Regions from separate parts of the Bacillus sp. UNC322MFChir4.1 genome, predicted to be linked through region 2. Evidence: a T-box and tRNA genes for the amino acid it is inferred to sense, from the RefSeq annotation. Region 2 holds a T-box; the other holds one or more tRNA genes.
The links. The T-box of region 2 lies ahead of BR72_RS07400 (valine--tRNA ligase). A T-box ahead of a tRNA ligase gene usually reads a tRNA of that ligase, here a tRNA-Val.
Positions count from the first base shown of each region.

Region 1: it has a tRNA-Val gene. The T-box ahead of BR72_RS07400 (valine--tRNA ligase) is inferred to sense a tRNA for this amino acid. The anticodon was not compared.

Region 1 is NZ_KN050809.1:337,241-346,037, forward strand. Features, by position in the region: partial or broken gene BR72_RS18990 (Rha family transcriptional regulator) at 81-356, opposite strand; gene BR72_RS18995 (recombinase family protein) at 1,420-2,001, shown strand; gene BR72_RS19000 (hypothetical protein) at 2,087-2,281, opposite strand; tRNA gene BR72_RS19005 (tRNA-Val) at 2,455-2,527, shown strand; gene BR72_RS19010 (2-keto-3-deoxygluconate permease) at 3,026-3,994, opposite strand; gene BR72_RS19015 (hypothetical protein) at 4,714-4,956, opposite strand; gene BR72_RS27360 (hypothetical protein) at 5,051-5,173, opposite strand; gene BR72_RS19020 (response regulator aspartate phosphatase) at 5,170-6,264, opposite strand; gene BR72_RS25875 (GMC family oxidoreductase N-terminal domain-containing protein) at 6,847-7,302, shown strand; gene BR72_RS27480 (GMC oxidoreductase) at 7,289-7,471, shown strand; gene BR72_RS19030 (HAAS signaling domain-containing protein) at 7,997-8,557, shown strand; gene BR72_RS19035 (NDxxF motif lipoprotein) at 8,584-8,797, shown strand, end outside.
Region 2 is NZ_JQKQ01000014.1:33,533-42,329, forward strand. Features, by position in the region: gene BR72_RS07400 (valine--tRNA ligase) at 1-2,630, opposite strand, end outside; T-box leader at 2,669-2,900, opposite strand; gene BR72_RS07405 (hypothetical protein) at 3,157-3,351, shown strand; gene ysxE (spore coat protein YsxE) at 3,379-4,404, opposite strand; gene spoVID (stage VI sporulation protein D) at 4,469-5,434, opposite strand; gene hemL (glutamate-1-semialdehyde 2,1-aminomutase) at 5,748-7,037, opposite strand; gene hemB (porphobilinogen synthase) at 7,037-8,026, opposite strand; gene BR72_RS07430 (uroporphyrinogen-III synthase) at 8,055-8,797, opposite strand, start outside.

The DNA.
Region 1 (8,797 bases), on a different contig from region 2:
ACTTGATTAATTTACCAAAATTTGATACTAGGGTAATATTAGATTAATACCTCGATAGTATCCCTTAATAAATGATTGTGTCTCTCCCCTGTCATCTTATTGGCTACCATATCGCAACCTTTACGGGTTAGAAGGTAGCTCTTATTTTTTCTACCTGTAGAGTCCTGATAAGTACTTTCTACAAAGAAATTATCAGGGCGCAATTTTGCGCTTTGACCTAAAACTTCTATATATCCTTCAATAGACCTTAATAAATCCTTGTGTAACTTCCCAGTCATCTCCGCAACTTCTAAGCTATCAATGTAAAGCTCGTTAGTTTTGTACTCCTCAGTTTTAATCAATCGCAAACTATTCATTAATATTCCCCCTTAGTCCCGTCTCAAGTAGCGAAAAAAAACGAGCGGTATTAAAACTACATTCCACCTTACTCTCCCAAGGTATTCAGCCGATTTTACCCTCTTTTTTTCTTTTTCTTTTATAGCAACCCATTAGTCCCAGCTCATAAGGTATTTGTATTTCTTTACTTACGAATTATAAACTAATAGAACAACAAAAAGAGCTGCACTCAGTAGGCAAGCTAATCAGCCTGCTCATCAGTACAACTCTAAGTTTAAAACTCATATGTAATTACTTTCTCAATCGAAATATATAAACACCTGAGACGGATATCTATTAGTATTCAACTCACAGGTTATTACTTATCGGTTAACCGATAGATGTACTTGTGAAGTTAACCCTATTGTCCGTTCTCGTATTTAAATCAATTCAAATACCTTATGAGGTAGCACTCTTAGATTTAACTATATAGTTTACTTTCTCGTTACCGAGATAGCTATATCTATTAGTCCATCTCGATAGTTCTTTTTTATTTCTTTTTATCGAATTTAACCTAATTAGTATTTCTCTCTTAGTTCATTATACAGTAATAAGTCTAAAAAGTCAAGTTACAATAGTGTTACAAATGAGTATTACCTTGAGAGTGTAAACTTAGTATCATGATCTCAAAAGGTTAATTTGATGTGAGACCAACGAGAACGGCTAACAAGACCGACTTTTGGAGAATAAATTTTATAAAAATTGCTGATTAGGTTTCAACTCCTTGGTGTGCCTGGTGAGAACGGTCAATATAAGCCGCCTCCAGGTGCTATACTCCGAGGTCGACTTCTCATGTAGTTTCTACTATATTTGGCTACATGCGTCTGCGAAACACCCCCCTATGGTTGTAATATTTAAGCTGGCCATCTCGTCAACAAAGACATATATATGATCTGACGAGACAGACTTATTAGCTGCGTTCTCAAGTGTTCGTATCTACATAGTGTATCTTTTGACCTTCCTCTATTGACACAACTAGGTAGTTGTTGATACTATTGAGTTAACGATGTATCAATAGAGTGTATCAAAAAGGAGAGATGGATAATGACCATATACGGCTATGCTAGGGTATCAACAAAGGAACAATCACTGGAGGTACAAACTCGTGAGTTAACTGACAGAGGTGCTACAAAGATATTCCATGAGAAGATAAGTGGTAAGAACATAACAGATCGTCCTCAGTTGCAGAAGCTTATGGATACCATTACTGAGGGAGACACCTTAGTAGTTACTAAGCTAGACCGTATATCTCGTAGTTTAAAAGATGGTATTCAACTCATAGAGGAATTGACCTCCAAAGGTGTAACGCTTGTTATAGCTAATATGGGTACGTTTGACAATACTCCTAACAGTAAACTCTTACTAGGTATCCTGCTCAGTGTGGCAGAGTTTGAGAGAGCTATAAACCATGAGCGTACTATGGAAGGTGTCGCACTCGCTAAGGAACGTGGTGCTTACAAGGGAAGAGTTAAGAAGTACACGAGTAAGAACCCTAAAGTAGCTCATGCTCTGGAGCTGTACGACAATAGGGAAACTAATGGATACTCTGCTAATCAAATAGCTGAGATAACTGGAATGAGCCGGGCAACACTATATAGATCAATACGTGAGAGGGATGACCTGTAGGGGTTGTCCTTTTTATTGTGCTGCCTCCTATGTCCACTATTCGAAACTCTAATGTGGGAGAATTGACCTCATCGAGGTGAGGGTTTTAACTATTTAGTCCCATCTCTTTAGCATCAATCTGTGCAACTAACTCAATTAGTGCATCCTTGTAAGTCGTAGGTAATTTAAACTGAGGAGTTTGACTTTTTAATTCATTTTCCATCTCCGCAACTTCCAAGCTATCGATGTAAAGCTCATTTGTTTTGTATTCATTAGATTTTACTAGACGTAAACTGCTCATAAATATTCCCCCTTAGTTTAACCACCTTGTAATACCTGAGAGGTAGTAACTCAAAAGGTAACTGTGGAGGTCGCACCTAATTATTGTTGACTTATAGCTTAAACTACTATAGTATTTTACCCAACAAATACTATTTTAAGTGGTTCACAACGAGTAAACCTACTTATATAGCTGATCCCGTAGCTCAGCAGGGAGAGCGCCACCTTGACAGGGTGGAGGTCGCTGGTTCGAACCCAGTCGGGATCATAGCGAAACCCCTTGATTTTCAAGGGGTTTTCTAATGTACAACAGTTTAACCAAAAGGATGAAACAGTACTTTTGAGGCAGAAATGGGGCAGAAAAAATGCCTGTCACTGCCTGGAGTACCGAAAGTTCGATCAATTACCAGGAGTACAAGCATTTTATTTAACTATTTAATATGCATAGGAATTACTCTTTGTCCAAATACCTACACTCTTAATTTCTTTATACTCAGGTTTTCACATAGCATCTTCAATAGTATTCTCAGATACATTCATGGTGTTTCCTTCCTTCTATCTTAAAATAGCTATTCCGACAATACTGCAACCATGTTAATAAATTTTTCCTTATCCCACTAGTTTTTTTAACTTAATGACCCTTTTTTGTAACTAAACAAAGTAGACGGTGAAACCGCTGACTGCCTCTTCCTTGTTTTATTTTCGAATTGGCTTAAAAGCTTCAGCAGCATGATGGCCAGAATAACAGTAGATTTTTACTTTATTGTCATGCTGCCCCTGCAATTGATTTTTTAGCTTTTTTCTTTTCGGACATTTTAAATGCATAACTAACAATAATCGGACAGACTATTGCAGATATTACACATGCTGCTGCAACTTGTGCAGTAGCTCCTGGTGCTATTGAAGCTAAGGTTGGATCTGCTGCTGCAACAACAGCTGGTGTAGCTACAGCATTTCCGGCAGTTGACCCTGTTGCTAAACCAACGATAGGATTTTCCTTAAATAACTTCAAAAGTACGTAAGCTCCAATTCCAGTGAATGCAGCTACTAATCCTAGTAATATGCCAGGACCTCCCGCTTTTATAATAGTTGAAAGATTCATTCCTGCACCTAATGGGAATGAGAAGAATGGAATTAATAATAATTTACTGCTTCCAAGGAACTTTCTCATATCAGAATCAATATTTCCTAAAATCATTCCTATTACTATTGGAATTAATACTCCTACAAGTGTTTGAAGAGGAATTGAGGCAAGGCCGGATGCACCTAATGCAACTAATGTGAAAAATGGACCATCTTTTAAAGAAAATACAGCATATGCGCCTACATCAGTTTCGTCACCATACGATGAAGCAAGAGATGCATATAATCCACCATTAGCATTTAATAATGCTGCAAGGATGGCTAATGGTGATAATCCTAGTACTCCGGCAGGCCCAAAAATCATTGCTACAGTTAAACCTATAGCAGCACCTATTATAAATTTTCCTGTTAATAATATTGCGCCTTTTTTTATTGCCTTTGGTGCTAATTTGAAATTAATTTGTGAACCAATTAAAAACATAAAACATGCCAAAATGGTAGATGATGCTTCTTTACTGAATAATGCCGTTGTAAAACTTCCAATTTTTAAAAATTCCGGAAAAAATGTGTTCGTTAATACTCCTAAAAAAAGTGGAACAACCATCAGACCACCCGGAATTTTATCAAGCGTTTTCTTAATTGGAATTTGCATTTTTAACCCTCCTAAAGTAGTTTTTATAACCTCGAAAGGAACCCGTTATTTTACCAATCATTCCAATAATCGGAGAAAGTGGTTCCAATTTTCTTGCATCTTGTACTATGTTTTAATCTCCCTTTGCTTTGTTACCTGTCTATCATATTCAGAAAGAGAGCGTTTTCATAGTTTATGAAATTTTAATAACCATTTTTGTAAATAAAAAAAGTAAGCAGTTTCAAAAACTGCTTACTTTTTTATTAGGTGTTCCTTATATTGGTTATATTCATGCTGATATACAGACCGTCCCATTGTTCCATAGATGACTTTGACTTCAAGTATTCCTAAATCCTTTAGGAAGTTAAGGTACTTTCTTGCTGAAACCTTTGAAATGCCTACAACATATGTTATTTGAGGGGATAATCTTAATTTTCATACGTGGCATATTTTTAACAAATGTATGTAGTTATTTCACTATTTTCTTATATTTTTATAAAATCGTACTTTTATTCAGTTAGCCCCTCATTTACAATGGAGAGATTAATCAATAAGTATTAGATTTTATTGTTTTTATGTTTAAATGCTCGATTAGCATTAAGCTTCTCTATATTCGTTTATGTTATATATGTTTTAGCTTAAGGTTAATCCAAAATCTAAAATTTTCCTACCTTGAAAATTTCTAACCTACGCTTAATAGTGTTAATTAAACTGACGCTTTTTTAATTTACAATCTAATACTATAGACTCCCTGTTGTATTATCATCTAAACATTGAGAAACATGAATAAATTTACGCTTCTGATAATTCATTGGTTTGGAAGTAAATCTACTTTTATCTGTATGTACCCAATACGTATTTGGATTTGTTTGATACTCTCCACGTTCAACCACAAAATTCTCAGGTATACAACCGATTAGACCAAATTTTTCAAGTGCATCCAACGACTTGCCAATTGTCTCTATTGTTAGCCCATCAAACATTTTCGTTGTTCAGTCCTTTTTTGGATAAAATTAAATAAAAAAGAACGCCCCCCTAAGACCGAAGCATAGGTAAGCGTCCTATGTTTTTAATAAATCAACCTGTATCACCATCAGCTAATCCTTGTATGATATTAATAGCTGTTTGAGTATTAACTGAAGTATGTGTGCCTATCGTTACAAGTGTAATCAATAGCACTCCTAATAATACTTTCTTCACTTTAGCGCCTCCTTTTTAAAAATTTCTTTTTTCGCTTCATAACTTAAGTAGAAATATTTACTTCCTTGTTCAAAGTTTCCTTCGCTATGAAATTGGACTGCTAATGCTTCCATGTATTCTTGAACATACTCCCATAATCTTTCGTTTCTAAAGTAGTCCATTCCTGCTAACACAGCTTGTTCTAATTTTTCGGCAGTAACTTTTTTATTTATTTCTCTTAGAATTGCAAAACGGTATTGATATTCTTGATTTCCTAATTCATTGCAGATAGTTAAACCTTTTTCAATGAGTTGAGATGCAATTTCTTCTTCATCTAGCTTGACATGTTCCTTTGCTTTGACAAAAATGGCTTTGTAATGATGAGATTTCTTTTCAACAACTTCTGAAAGGTATCGAATTGCCGAACTAGAAAGATTCTGACTCGCATACATGAAGCCTAAATTATACCGAACTAGTAAGATTGCTTTCTCATTCTTTTGCTTTTGGAATATATCCATTGCAGTAACAAAGTATTCTTCAGCTAGTTCAAACTCTCTTAGATGCGTACAAGCTAATCCTAATAAATTATTACAATAAGCTGTCTTTAATTCATAGCTTTCATGTTTAGAAAATATGTCCCTAGCTTTTGTACCATGTTTAATGGCCAAAAGTGCTTGATAAATATGGTAATGATATGTTGCTAAGTTATAATGAAATTCCGCTTTTTCAAGTTCATTAGGAATGTGTTTAAGTAAAATTTCTGCTTTATCATAATGTTCTTTAGCAAGGTTATAATTACCGATTGCGTTAGAATGAATAGCCTTATAAAAATGGTAGTAGTAAGATAAAAAGTTATCTGTCGGAATATCAAAAGATTCAATTTTATCAAAGCTATTTTTTGAAATACTTAAATTATCCACTAAATATTTATAACCAAAATCTAAAAGGTGATAGTAGAATAACAAGTTTGAGTCTGCTTCGTTATTGTGAATGATAGAATTAATTTCTTCTTTTAAACAATGGGCATTATCTATATTACGTGAACGTATTTCTTGGTACCATTCGTTAAGTAGTTTTGAAATTTGTTCATTCCCCTTTATTAGAACGTCCATGACATCCCCTCCCTTTTTGAATATTCTTATAAATAATAATAGCAAGAATAGAATTTAATGGAAATTCAAATTTAATATTTCTCAACATTTGTTTAACAATTTTATTTTGAAAAAAGTTTAATTAAAACTCATTTAAAATTCTTTAATCGAGAATGAGCAAAGCGATATGATTTTTTTATAAACAATGCAACTTTATTTTAAACCTACAGTAGATAGCTATCGTGTTTATAACTCCTCAATCCTTGAATTATTTCCGCTCCGTCTTAATAGCAATAATACATGGAAATATACAATCGCTGGTAGGATCCCGTAGAGAGAATACCCTATTAACCCGCTCTCTATAAAATAACTCCAAACATTGAGTACATAAGTAATTAAATCAAATATGCTTTTTTAGAAGAATAACACTTATTTAAGATTTTGTTCGTAGCCCAATCGACTAACAGAGAGTATGGTATTCCGATAAACGTGAATATGGGGATAGTATAAAATAATGTAATTATAGAAAAAAGTATAGGTGAAAAATCATATATATCTGAGTTCTTTTCTAATTGTCCCCCTAATAGTTTGATCAATACGTTAGTGCAAGCAACAAACACTGTTTTGGGGACACCAATTGTTAATGACTATAATACCAGCATCAGGGATTGTACATTTTCTAGAACGCAATATATTCAAAGAGAAATTAGCCCCGGTAACTTTGCCCGTTCTTCAACAGCAACAGGCTATTTAAATGACCAGATTGTCACCCAAGGGAATCAATTTTTTCCAGATGAATTTGGGGTTGGGGGAAGAAAGTTGGTCATCTTAGCTAAATCAACTGTCAACAAAGTGTTGTTTGTGGATAAAAATGGAACCCCTACTGCAGTTGGGGTAGAATATGTCAAAGACGGGGTTTCCTACAAAAATTTTGCCCGCAAAGGTGTCATCCTCTCAGCTGGATTTTTCTCCTCGCTCATTCTCCAGCGTTCAGGGATTGGTGCCTCGGACGATTCAAAAAGGGGTTGTCGATGGATTCCTCAATGTGTTTGGTATTAAAAATCTTAAGGTTGCCGATTTGTCCATTTCGCCTATTTTACCGGATGGGCAGCCGTCCGCCGCTACTCAGATGATCGGACTCAATGCGGTGCAGTTTATTCAAGGGGATAGCTCTTCATATGTAATGACAGATAAGGAACTTGAAGATTATAGAAATAAGTTTATATAATTACTGAAATCTTAGCCAGGATCATAACTACAAAAACCGTGTCAAATTAACGTTTGATGCGGTTTTTATTTATTTGCTCGCATATTCGTTCAAGCACTAAACATATACCACCATATCTCCCTATAAATTACGACATTTTATTGAAATTAAATATTGTACTCATCAATTCATAGTATCGACAATAATATAGTACCTTGCAAAATACACTAGTTAATGGTATATTTGGAAATAATTGAATATCCATTAAGTGGAATTATTATTGATGAGAAATCCCGTATAAAAAGGTGTGTTAGAACAAATAGCTTTATGATTCATATGGTTATTCATTAGCTAAACGTACTTCTAGATCTAAAGGTTCTCTCTGCCTCTACTAAGAAGATTCGTTAATGATAGTTGTTCTCTTAACTTATATTCAAGAATCTCGTGAAGGACCTACAAGAGAATATTATTCTATAACCGAAAACTGAGAAGAACGGTTAAAATTCTCGGATGTGATTAATCATTTTATAAAGGAAAGTGATTTTAATGAACAAAAGTGAATTTTTAAAAAAACTCAGCTCTTCCCTAAAGAATATGCCAAATTCAGAAAAAGAAGATATTATCTCAGAATATGAAACTCATTTTATCAGTGGTAAACAAGATGGGAAATCTGAAGAAGAAATTTCTAAAAATCTAGGAAATCCTAAAACGATCGCTACAGAACTTAATGTTACATATGTAATAAACAATGCTGATAATAAACGAAGCCTCAAAAATATTATAACAGCAATATTTTCTGTTATGAGCTTAAGTTTTTTGAACTTGATATTTATCATTATCGCCTTCTTCTTGTTACTCTTGTTATCGCCAATTCTCATAGCGCTCATAATTGCCACTCCATTACTCATGGTATCACCTATCCTTTTAATCGTAGTAGGATTTATGAAAGGATTTCATCAAATCCATTCTTCTGATGTTTATAGTGTATTTGTAGGTTTTCTCATTGGTTTAACAATTGGTGGAGTATCTTACTTTGCAATAAAACATTTATACTCACTTTTAGTAAAGTATTTGAAATGGAATTTAGCCATTTTACAAAGGCATTAATTAAATTGGGCAAAAAGGAGATTAAAATGAAAAAACATACTTTATATTTATTAATACCGCTAACTTTTGCATTTATGTCTGCTTGTTCACACGATACACAATCTAATGAAGCAAATGATTCACGATATGATAAATTAAGCAATGCACAATCTATTAAAGATGTTACTATTGAAATTCCCGAAAATATATTCAACTCTCAGAAAAAGAATGAAAATATTAATGAAGATGAAATGAAACAAA
Region 2 (8,797 bases):
GCTAAACGCTGGCGAACTGCTTCGCGTTTTTCTAAATAATCTTGCTCTTTCGCGCGTTCTCCGTCAATAACTGCTGCTGGAGCTTTTGCTACAAAGCCTTGGTTTGCAAGCTTTTTCTGTACACGTTCTACTTCTTTATCGAACTTTTCAAGTTCTTTTTCAAGACGTGCTCTTTCTTCATCAAGGTTGATCAGATCAGCTAGTGGTAAGAATAGCTCTGCACCTGATACAATTGCCGTCATCGCTTTTTCTGGCGCTTGTAGATCCGTTTGAATTGTTAATTCACTTGGATTACAGAATCGCTCAATGTAAGAGCTATTTTTCGTAAGCTGCGCTAGTACTGCTTCGTCTTTTGCTTTAATTTGTAGTTGAACTTTTTTGCTCATTGGCGTATTTACTTCCGCACGAATGTTACGAACAGAGCGGATAATATCAACTAGAAGATGCATTTCTGCTGCTGCTTCTTTATCTTGTAAATCTTCGCGAACTGTTGGCCAAGCCGCTACTGTGATAGATTCACCTTCATGAGGTAAATGTTGCCAAATTTTCTCTGTTACAAATGGCATGAATGGGTGTAACAGGCGCATTGTTTGATCTAGTACGTATGCTAAAACAGAACGAGTTGTTTTCTTCGCTGCTTCATCTTCTCCGTATAATGGAATTTTCGCCATCTCAATGTACCAGTCACAGAAATCATCCCAAATGAAGTTATATAATGCACGGCCAACTTCACCTAGTTCATATTTATCCATGTTACGTGTTACACTTTCAATCGTTTCGTTTAAACGAGTTAAAATCCATTTATCTGCAACTGATTTTTCACCAGTTAAGTCGATATCTTCATATTTCATGTCATCCATGTTCATTAATACGAAACGAGATGCGTTCCAAATTTTATTGATGAAGTTCCAAGTAGATTCTACTTTCTCCATGCTAAAACGTAAATCTTGACCAGGCGCACTTCCTGTTGATAAGAAGAAGCGCATTGCGTCTGCACCGTACTTCTCAATAACTTCCATTGGGTCGATACCATTACCAAGAGATTTACTCATTTTACGTCCTTGCTCATCGCGAACAAGGCCGTGAATTAATACGTCTTTAAATGGACGCTCTCCTGTAAACTCTAAACCTTGGAAAATCATACGAGATACCCAGAAGAAGATGATGTCATAACCAGTTACAAGAGCGTCTGTTGAATAATAACGCTTGAAGTCCGCTGCATCTTCGTTTGGCCAGCCTAGTGTAGAGAATGGCCATAATGCTGAACTAAACCATGTATCAAGTACGTCATTATCTTGGTTCCAGTTTTCAATATCCGCTGGCGCTTCTTCACCTACGTATACTTCACCAGTTTCTTTATGATACCAAGCCGGGATGCGATGTCCCCACCATAATTGACGAGAAATACACCAGTCATGAATATTTTCCATCCAGCGTAAATATGTGTTCTCGAAACGATCAGGTACGAACGTTACTTTTTCTTCTTCTTTTTGTTGAAGTTCAATTGCCTTTTCTGCAAGTGGTGCCATTTTTACGAACCATTGCGTTGATAAATATGGCTCAACAACTGCTCCGCTGCGCTCACTATGACCAACAGAATGCATATGCGGTTCGATTTCTACTAATACACCTGCTTCTTGCAAGTCTTTTACTAATTGCTTACGGCATTCAAAGCGATCCATACCGTTATACTTACCAGCTTTTTCATTCATTGTTCCATTTTCGTTCATTACTAGAACGCGTGGTAAGTCGTGGCGGTTACCTACTTCAAAGTCGTTTGGATCATGAGCTGGTGTAATTTTTACAACCCCTGTTCCAAACTCTGGATCTACATAGTCGTCTGCGATAATTGGAATTTCACGGCCAACGATTGGAAGTGTAACTGTTTTTCCGATTAAATGTTTGTAACGATCATCTTCTGGATGAACTGCTACTGCTGTATCACCAAGCATTGTTTCCGGGCGAGTCGTTGCAAGGCGAATGTGACCAGAACCGTCTGTTAATGGATAGTTCATATGGTAGAATGCCCCTTGAACATCTTTATGAATTACTTCAATATCAGAAAGGGCAGTGCGCGCTGCTGGATCCCAGTTAATAATGTATTCTCCGCGATAAATTAAACCTTTTTCATATAATTGAACGAATACTTTATTAACTGCATCAGATAAACCTTCATCTAATGTAAAGCGCTCACGAGAGTAATCTAGTCCTAAACCAACTTTCCCCCATTGCTGACGAATGTGATTCGCGTATTCTTCTTTCCATTCCCACGCTTTTTCAAGGAATTTTTCACGACCAAGGTCATAACGAGAAATACCTTCTTCACGAAGTTTCCCTTCTACTTTCGCTTGCGTTGCAATACCTGCATGGTCCATACCAGGAAGCCATAATACATCATAGCCTTGCATACGCTTTGTACGCGTTAAAATATCTTGAAGCGTCGTATCCCAAGCATGACCTAAGTGCAGCTTACCAGTTACGTTCGGAGGCGGAATTACAATCGTGTATGGTTGTTTCTCTGCGTCTCCTTTTGCTTCGAAATATTTGCCTTCAAGCCACCATTTATAACGGCCTTCTTCTACGGATATATGATCGTATTTTGTTGGTAAATTCTTTTCCGTGTTTGACATATTTTTCCCTCCTTAAAATTAAAAAATGTCCCTCATCCAAAAAGGACGAGGGACATCGTGGTACCACCTTTATTTACAAACAAATTCAAAATTTGCTTATACTCTTGATTTGATAACGGACAGACCCGTCTTTTCCTAATGAGAATGACTCCGTTCAGAAAAGATGCTCCAGGGCTACCTTCTAACATGACTATCTAGAGAATCTCACAGCTAATAATTCTCCTCTCTGCAGACGTTTAATGTTATACTCTTCCCCTTCAATGCATTTATATAATTGTTATTTATTATATACAATAGTGTAAAAAACGAAACTACATTCGTCAAGATAAAAATATTTTTCGACTTACATCTATCATCATTACATTTTATTTTCAATCAGCTTAACCAAGTTTTTTATAACATATGCAAATAAAATGAAAAAAGTGCAGCACAAGCACATTAGATGCCTATCCTGCATATTGTAATATCATATTTTCACTTCTCTTATAATTCCATTCTAGAGAAGGTTGTAATACGGAGGACAATTATGCGACGCTATCGACGCACGTACAACTTTTCATCCCCCTCATGGTTAAGAAATTTACAAACGATATTTTCTGATTTTGCAATTCCACTTACAATTTTCCAAGGCATTCGTACTTTGCTACTTCCTACGTTTTTAGATTTTGTTATTCTTGCCATTTTTATTGCAGCAACGATTCGCTTACATTATAAGCCGTAACCTCTTTATTTAGGCTACGGCTATTTTTTACTGTGATTGATGCTCAGCAGCTTGAAGCTGTGCCACGAAATATTCAATATTACTTATAAGCCAATGTGCTTGCTGGAGCATTTTTACATCATGTAACTCCTTTGTTTTATTACGAGTATTTCGAGCATTTGCATAGGCATTCACTTGTTTAATAAATGGTTTTGGATACGCTAAATATGCAAGCATAAGCAGCTTTTCCTCTTTCGTAAACGCAAAATTCTTTTGATATATTTGGTACCATTCATACCGATCATTTCTTACAATTGGATACGTGTTAAAGGAGCGCGAATAAAATTGAACAATATCTTGAACTGGGGTAGCAAACCCTGCATCTTCTAAACTAATAAAATAACCATTTCGCTGATAATCGAACAAAAAGTGATTCATGGAAACATTACCGTGAATAAATGAAATACGTGTTTTTTCTTTGTCTTTCATCGCTTCATGCCATTCTGTAAATTGTTTCTTCGCAAATTCATGAGCACGCATCACTTGATGAAAGTACGTACAATATTGCAATTCAAACGGAGACATATACCATTTCGCTTCCGATTCAACTAAGAACTCCTCTAATAACGTGCCATCTTGTTCCCAGCGATTTGAAATCGTATCAAAATGTCCTTGAATCGCCTCTTCTGTCACGTCTTCTTCTCGCACCGTTTTTTTATGCATCATAGCAAGTGTTTGAAACATTTTATGATACTGATCGTTCTCTTCTCCTTGACTCTCTGCGTTTCCTAACCAAGGCATTAAATAATAACTATGCTCACCATCACTTAAAATGTGCGTTCCATCTCTCGCATGATAAATAGGGGCAAAATTTGTAAATCCTTTTTCTCGTAAAAATTGAACATAATACATAAGATTACTTCGTTCTAATTTTTGTGGTGGCAATTTTTTTAACGCATATGGACCTTGGCTCGTATAAATTTTTATTACATTCCCATATTCCTCAATATGCTCAGGAGCTAATTGATATAGCTGTAAAACAGAAGCATAACGCTCTCGTAATTCCATGTCCATATGAACAACGACCCTTTCTACAGGAGCGTGAAACAGAAAAGAGGTGAGGAAGATTTCTCTTCACTCACTTTACTTTCACCTTTGGCACTGGTATATATATAATTTGTCCTGCTGTTAAATACAAATCATCGTTTTGATTTACACGATGTAAATGTTGTACGGAAGTATCATAACGCTCAGCAACAGATTCAATCGTGTCACCTTCTTGCACAAAATATAGTCTCAGCTTTGTAAATTCATCTTCCGGCTGTTTTGAAAATAATTTTGTTAAATATAGTGCGTTTTCGTCCCGCTGTGAATATAAAACTTCTTCTTGCTCTTCCTCATCAATAATTTGTTTCTTCGCTTCTTTATGTCCGAAGACCAGCTGCGGCGTGACAACTTCTTCACGTACTTGTTCTTCTTGCCTTTGTTCCTCTTCTTCGTTTTCTTCTTCCTCATCTAGTTCGGGCTCTGGTTCTTGACGAGCTTCTAACTGAAATGGCTCAAAAGCATAATCTTCCCATTCGTCAGTCTCTACCACTTCTTCATCTAGTACCTCTTCTTTTACTGTTTCTTCGACTTCACGCTCTTCATCAACTAGTTCTTCTACTTCACGTTCTTCGTCACACAATCCATGAATTGAAACATCCGCCAAAAGCTGCAAACAACCATTTTCTAATAATTCATAATCAAACTCTTCAATATCCACATACAAATCTTCGACTCGCTTCACGCGGCCACGTGGAATCGAAATTTCCAGCGGAAACGAATGCACCAATTCATTTATCCCATCATCGCGCGTCTCCACATAATCTATCGTACGTACCGGAGATAACTCTCGTAATGAGAACGTCTCCGTTTCTTCCTTCGGGATATATTCCCCTGTTAAATCAAGTTGCCCGTATACAACAATTTCATATTCACGTTCTTCTATAGCAACATCAGGATCTAATGAAATCGAAAGTAGTTCATTGACTTCCTGTCCTTTTTGAAACCATACAGATTCTTTTAAAGAAAACCGCAATGCAGTTTGTTGCTCTGCTGCCACTTCGTGTTCCCCCTCTCAAACTCTATGTCATTACAGGTTTATGTGAGGAACAGAGACTTTATGAATAAAAAAATTGCTGTGGACAAAAAAGAACCTGACCGCGTCTATGTACGGCCAGGTCCTCTCGCCTCCCCTAAAGAAAAGGGGATAAGCTAGAATTTCAACTGCTATTTATATACAAATTTTGTTTGTTCAGCATACAAACCACTGCCACCCAAAATAAAACGTAACCCACACCGGACGTAGCAAAAAAAGGACCTGACCGCTTCTACGCACGGTCAGGCCCTCTCGCCCCCCTAAAGAAAAGGCTTTTTTACCCTTTTAATTTAGACATCGCAATCTCTGCAGCAGCAATCGTTGCTTCAATATCAGCATCACTATGCGCCGTTGATAAGAACAAGCCTTCAAATTGAGAAGGTGGTAAGAATACACCTTGTTCTACCATTTCACGGTAATACGCTGCAAAATATTCTAAATTGGACGTTTTTGCTGTTTCATAATTGATAACTTTTTCATCTGTAAAGAAAATACCGACCATAGAACCAGCACGATTAATACAATGCGGAATACCATATTTTACAGCTACTTCATGTAAGCCTTTTTCAAGCATCTCCGCTTTACGTTCAAATTCTTTGTAGCTTTCTGGTGTTAACTGGACAAGAGTCTCATATCCTGCTGTCATTGCTAATGGATTACCAGATAATGTACCAGCTTGATAAATTGGGCCACTTGGTGCTACTTGCTTCATAATTTCAGCTTTACCACCATATGCTCCGACTGGAAGTCCGCCACCAATTACTTTCCCTAAACATGTTAAATCAGGTGTTACCCCAAAATATCCTTGTCCGCAATTATAAGCTACGCGGAAGCCCGTCATTACTTCATCAAAAATAAGAAGTGCCCCGTATTCTGTTGTCACATCACGAAGACCTTGTAAAAATTCTGGAAGCGGTGGTACAACACCCATATTTCCAGCTACTGGTTCTACAATGATACATGCAATATCATCACCGAACTGTTCAAATGCATATTTCACGCTTTCTAAATCGTTATACGCAACCGTAATCGTATTTTTCGCAACGCCTTCTGGTACGCCAGGGCTATCTGGTAACCCAAGCGTAGCAACACCAGAACCAGCTTTAATTAAAAGAGAATCACCATGTCCGTGATAGCAGCCCTCAAATTTTAAAATTTTATTACGGCCTGTATAACCACGTGCTAAGCGAAGTGCACTCATTGTCGCCTCTGTTCCAGAGTTCACCATGCGTACAATTTCAATGGACGGAACGCGGTCGATAACAAGCTGTGCTAATTTATTTTCAATTTCTGTCGGCGCTCCGAAGCTTGTTCCTTTTTCAACTACCGCTTTTAACGCTTCCACAACTTGGTCGTTGGAATGACCATGAATAAGCGGACCCCATGACAATACATAATCAATGTATTCATTTCCATCAATATCATAAACTTTAGAGCCTTTTCCGCGCTCCATAAATAATGGATTCATACCGACAGATTTAAAAGCACGCACTGGGCTATTTACACCGCCTGGCATTAAATCCTTTGCTGTTTCAAACGCTTCAATCGATTTCTCAAAACTTTTCATTATCGTGCGCTCCCTTCTTGTAACCATCTCGCTGCATCTTTCGCATGATATGTAAGTATTAAATCTGCTCCTGCACGCTTCATGCTTAATAATTTTTCAAGAACAATATCTTTTTCATTAATCCAGCCATTTTGTGCTGCCGCTTTAATCATTGAGTATTCACCACTCACATTATACGCAACAACCGGAAGATTGAAGTTATTTTTCACATCACGAATAATATCTAAATAAGAAAGTGCTGGCTTCACAATTAAGAAGTCCGCTCCTTCCATCACATCTGACTCAGCTTCGCGGAATGCTTCTTGACGATTTGCTGGATCCATTTGATATGTTTTACGATCACCAAATTGAGGTGCACCATGCGCAGCATCACGGAACGGTCCGTAAAAAGCCGACGCATATTTCACTGCATATGACATAACTGGGACATGCATAAAGCCATTTTCATCTAACGCATGACGAATATACGCTACAAATCCATCCATCATATTAGATGGCGCAATAATATCCGCACCTGCTTTTGCTTGACTTACTGCTGTTTTTGCAAGAACCTCTAATGATTCATCATTTAAAATAATTCCATCTTCAATTACACCGCAATGACCATGACTCGTATACTGACATAAACATGTATCTGCGATTACAACTAATTCTGGAAAACTCTCTTTAATTTGCGAAATTGCTCGCTGCACAATACCGTGCTCACAATACGCAGAAGAGCCTACTTCATCTTTTTCAGCAGGTAAACCAAATACGATAACGGAACGAATACCTAAATCAACAACTTCTTGCATTTCTGCTTGCAGATGGTCTAAAGAAATTTGATATACACCTGGCATAGAAGGAACTTCATTACGCTTATTTTCTCCTTCTAAAACAAAAATCGGATAAATGAAATCTTCTGTATGTAAATGTGTTTCACGCACAAGAGCACGCATATTTGCACTTTGTCGTAAACGACGATGACGATTAAATTGTAAAGGATTCATAACTTTTCCATCTCCAATTCTTAAAGTTTCACTTTATTATATATTCTGAAATGCATTGTAACATAGATTCAATTGTGTATTCTTTTGGAACAAGTAGGGTTTGAAAATATTGACGTGCTTCTCGTTCTGTAATAGGACCTATACAAGCAATTGTACATCCTTTTACCCATTCTCTCCAGTTTTCACCTTCAAGCAATGTAAGGAAACTTTGGACAGTAGACGGGCTTGTAAACGTAATCACATCAATTTCTCTTGATTGCAGTGCATCAATAAGTTGTTCACGCATTTGCAAATGGACTGCCGTTTCATATACAACGAGTTCACGGACAATCGCCCCATGATTTCTTAGCGCCTCTCGTATGACATCTCTCGCAAGATTTCCTTTTGGCAATAATATACGTATCCCACTTTCAATATGGTTCACAAATTCCTTCGCAAATACTTCTGCCACAAATGCAGTTGGTACAAAATGAACATTGTAGCCGCGATATTCTAATTCTTGCTTTGTCTTCACGCCGACTGCGGCAATTTTCATCGTCTTTGGCAAGGGCTGCTGTAAACCATCTAAAAAGAAATTCACACCATTTTTACTTGTGAAAATAATCCAATTATACGTATCCAGTTCCTCACGTACTTGTTGAAATTGATTATGCGGGGCTGCTGTTATATGTAAAAGCGGAATTTCCACTGGAATTCCGCCCTGTTTTTGCACTGCTGCACTCATTTGCTTCGCTTGTTGCTGGGCCCTTGTAATTAGCACTGTTTTTCCGC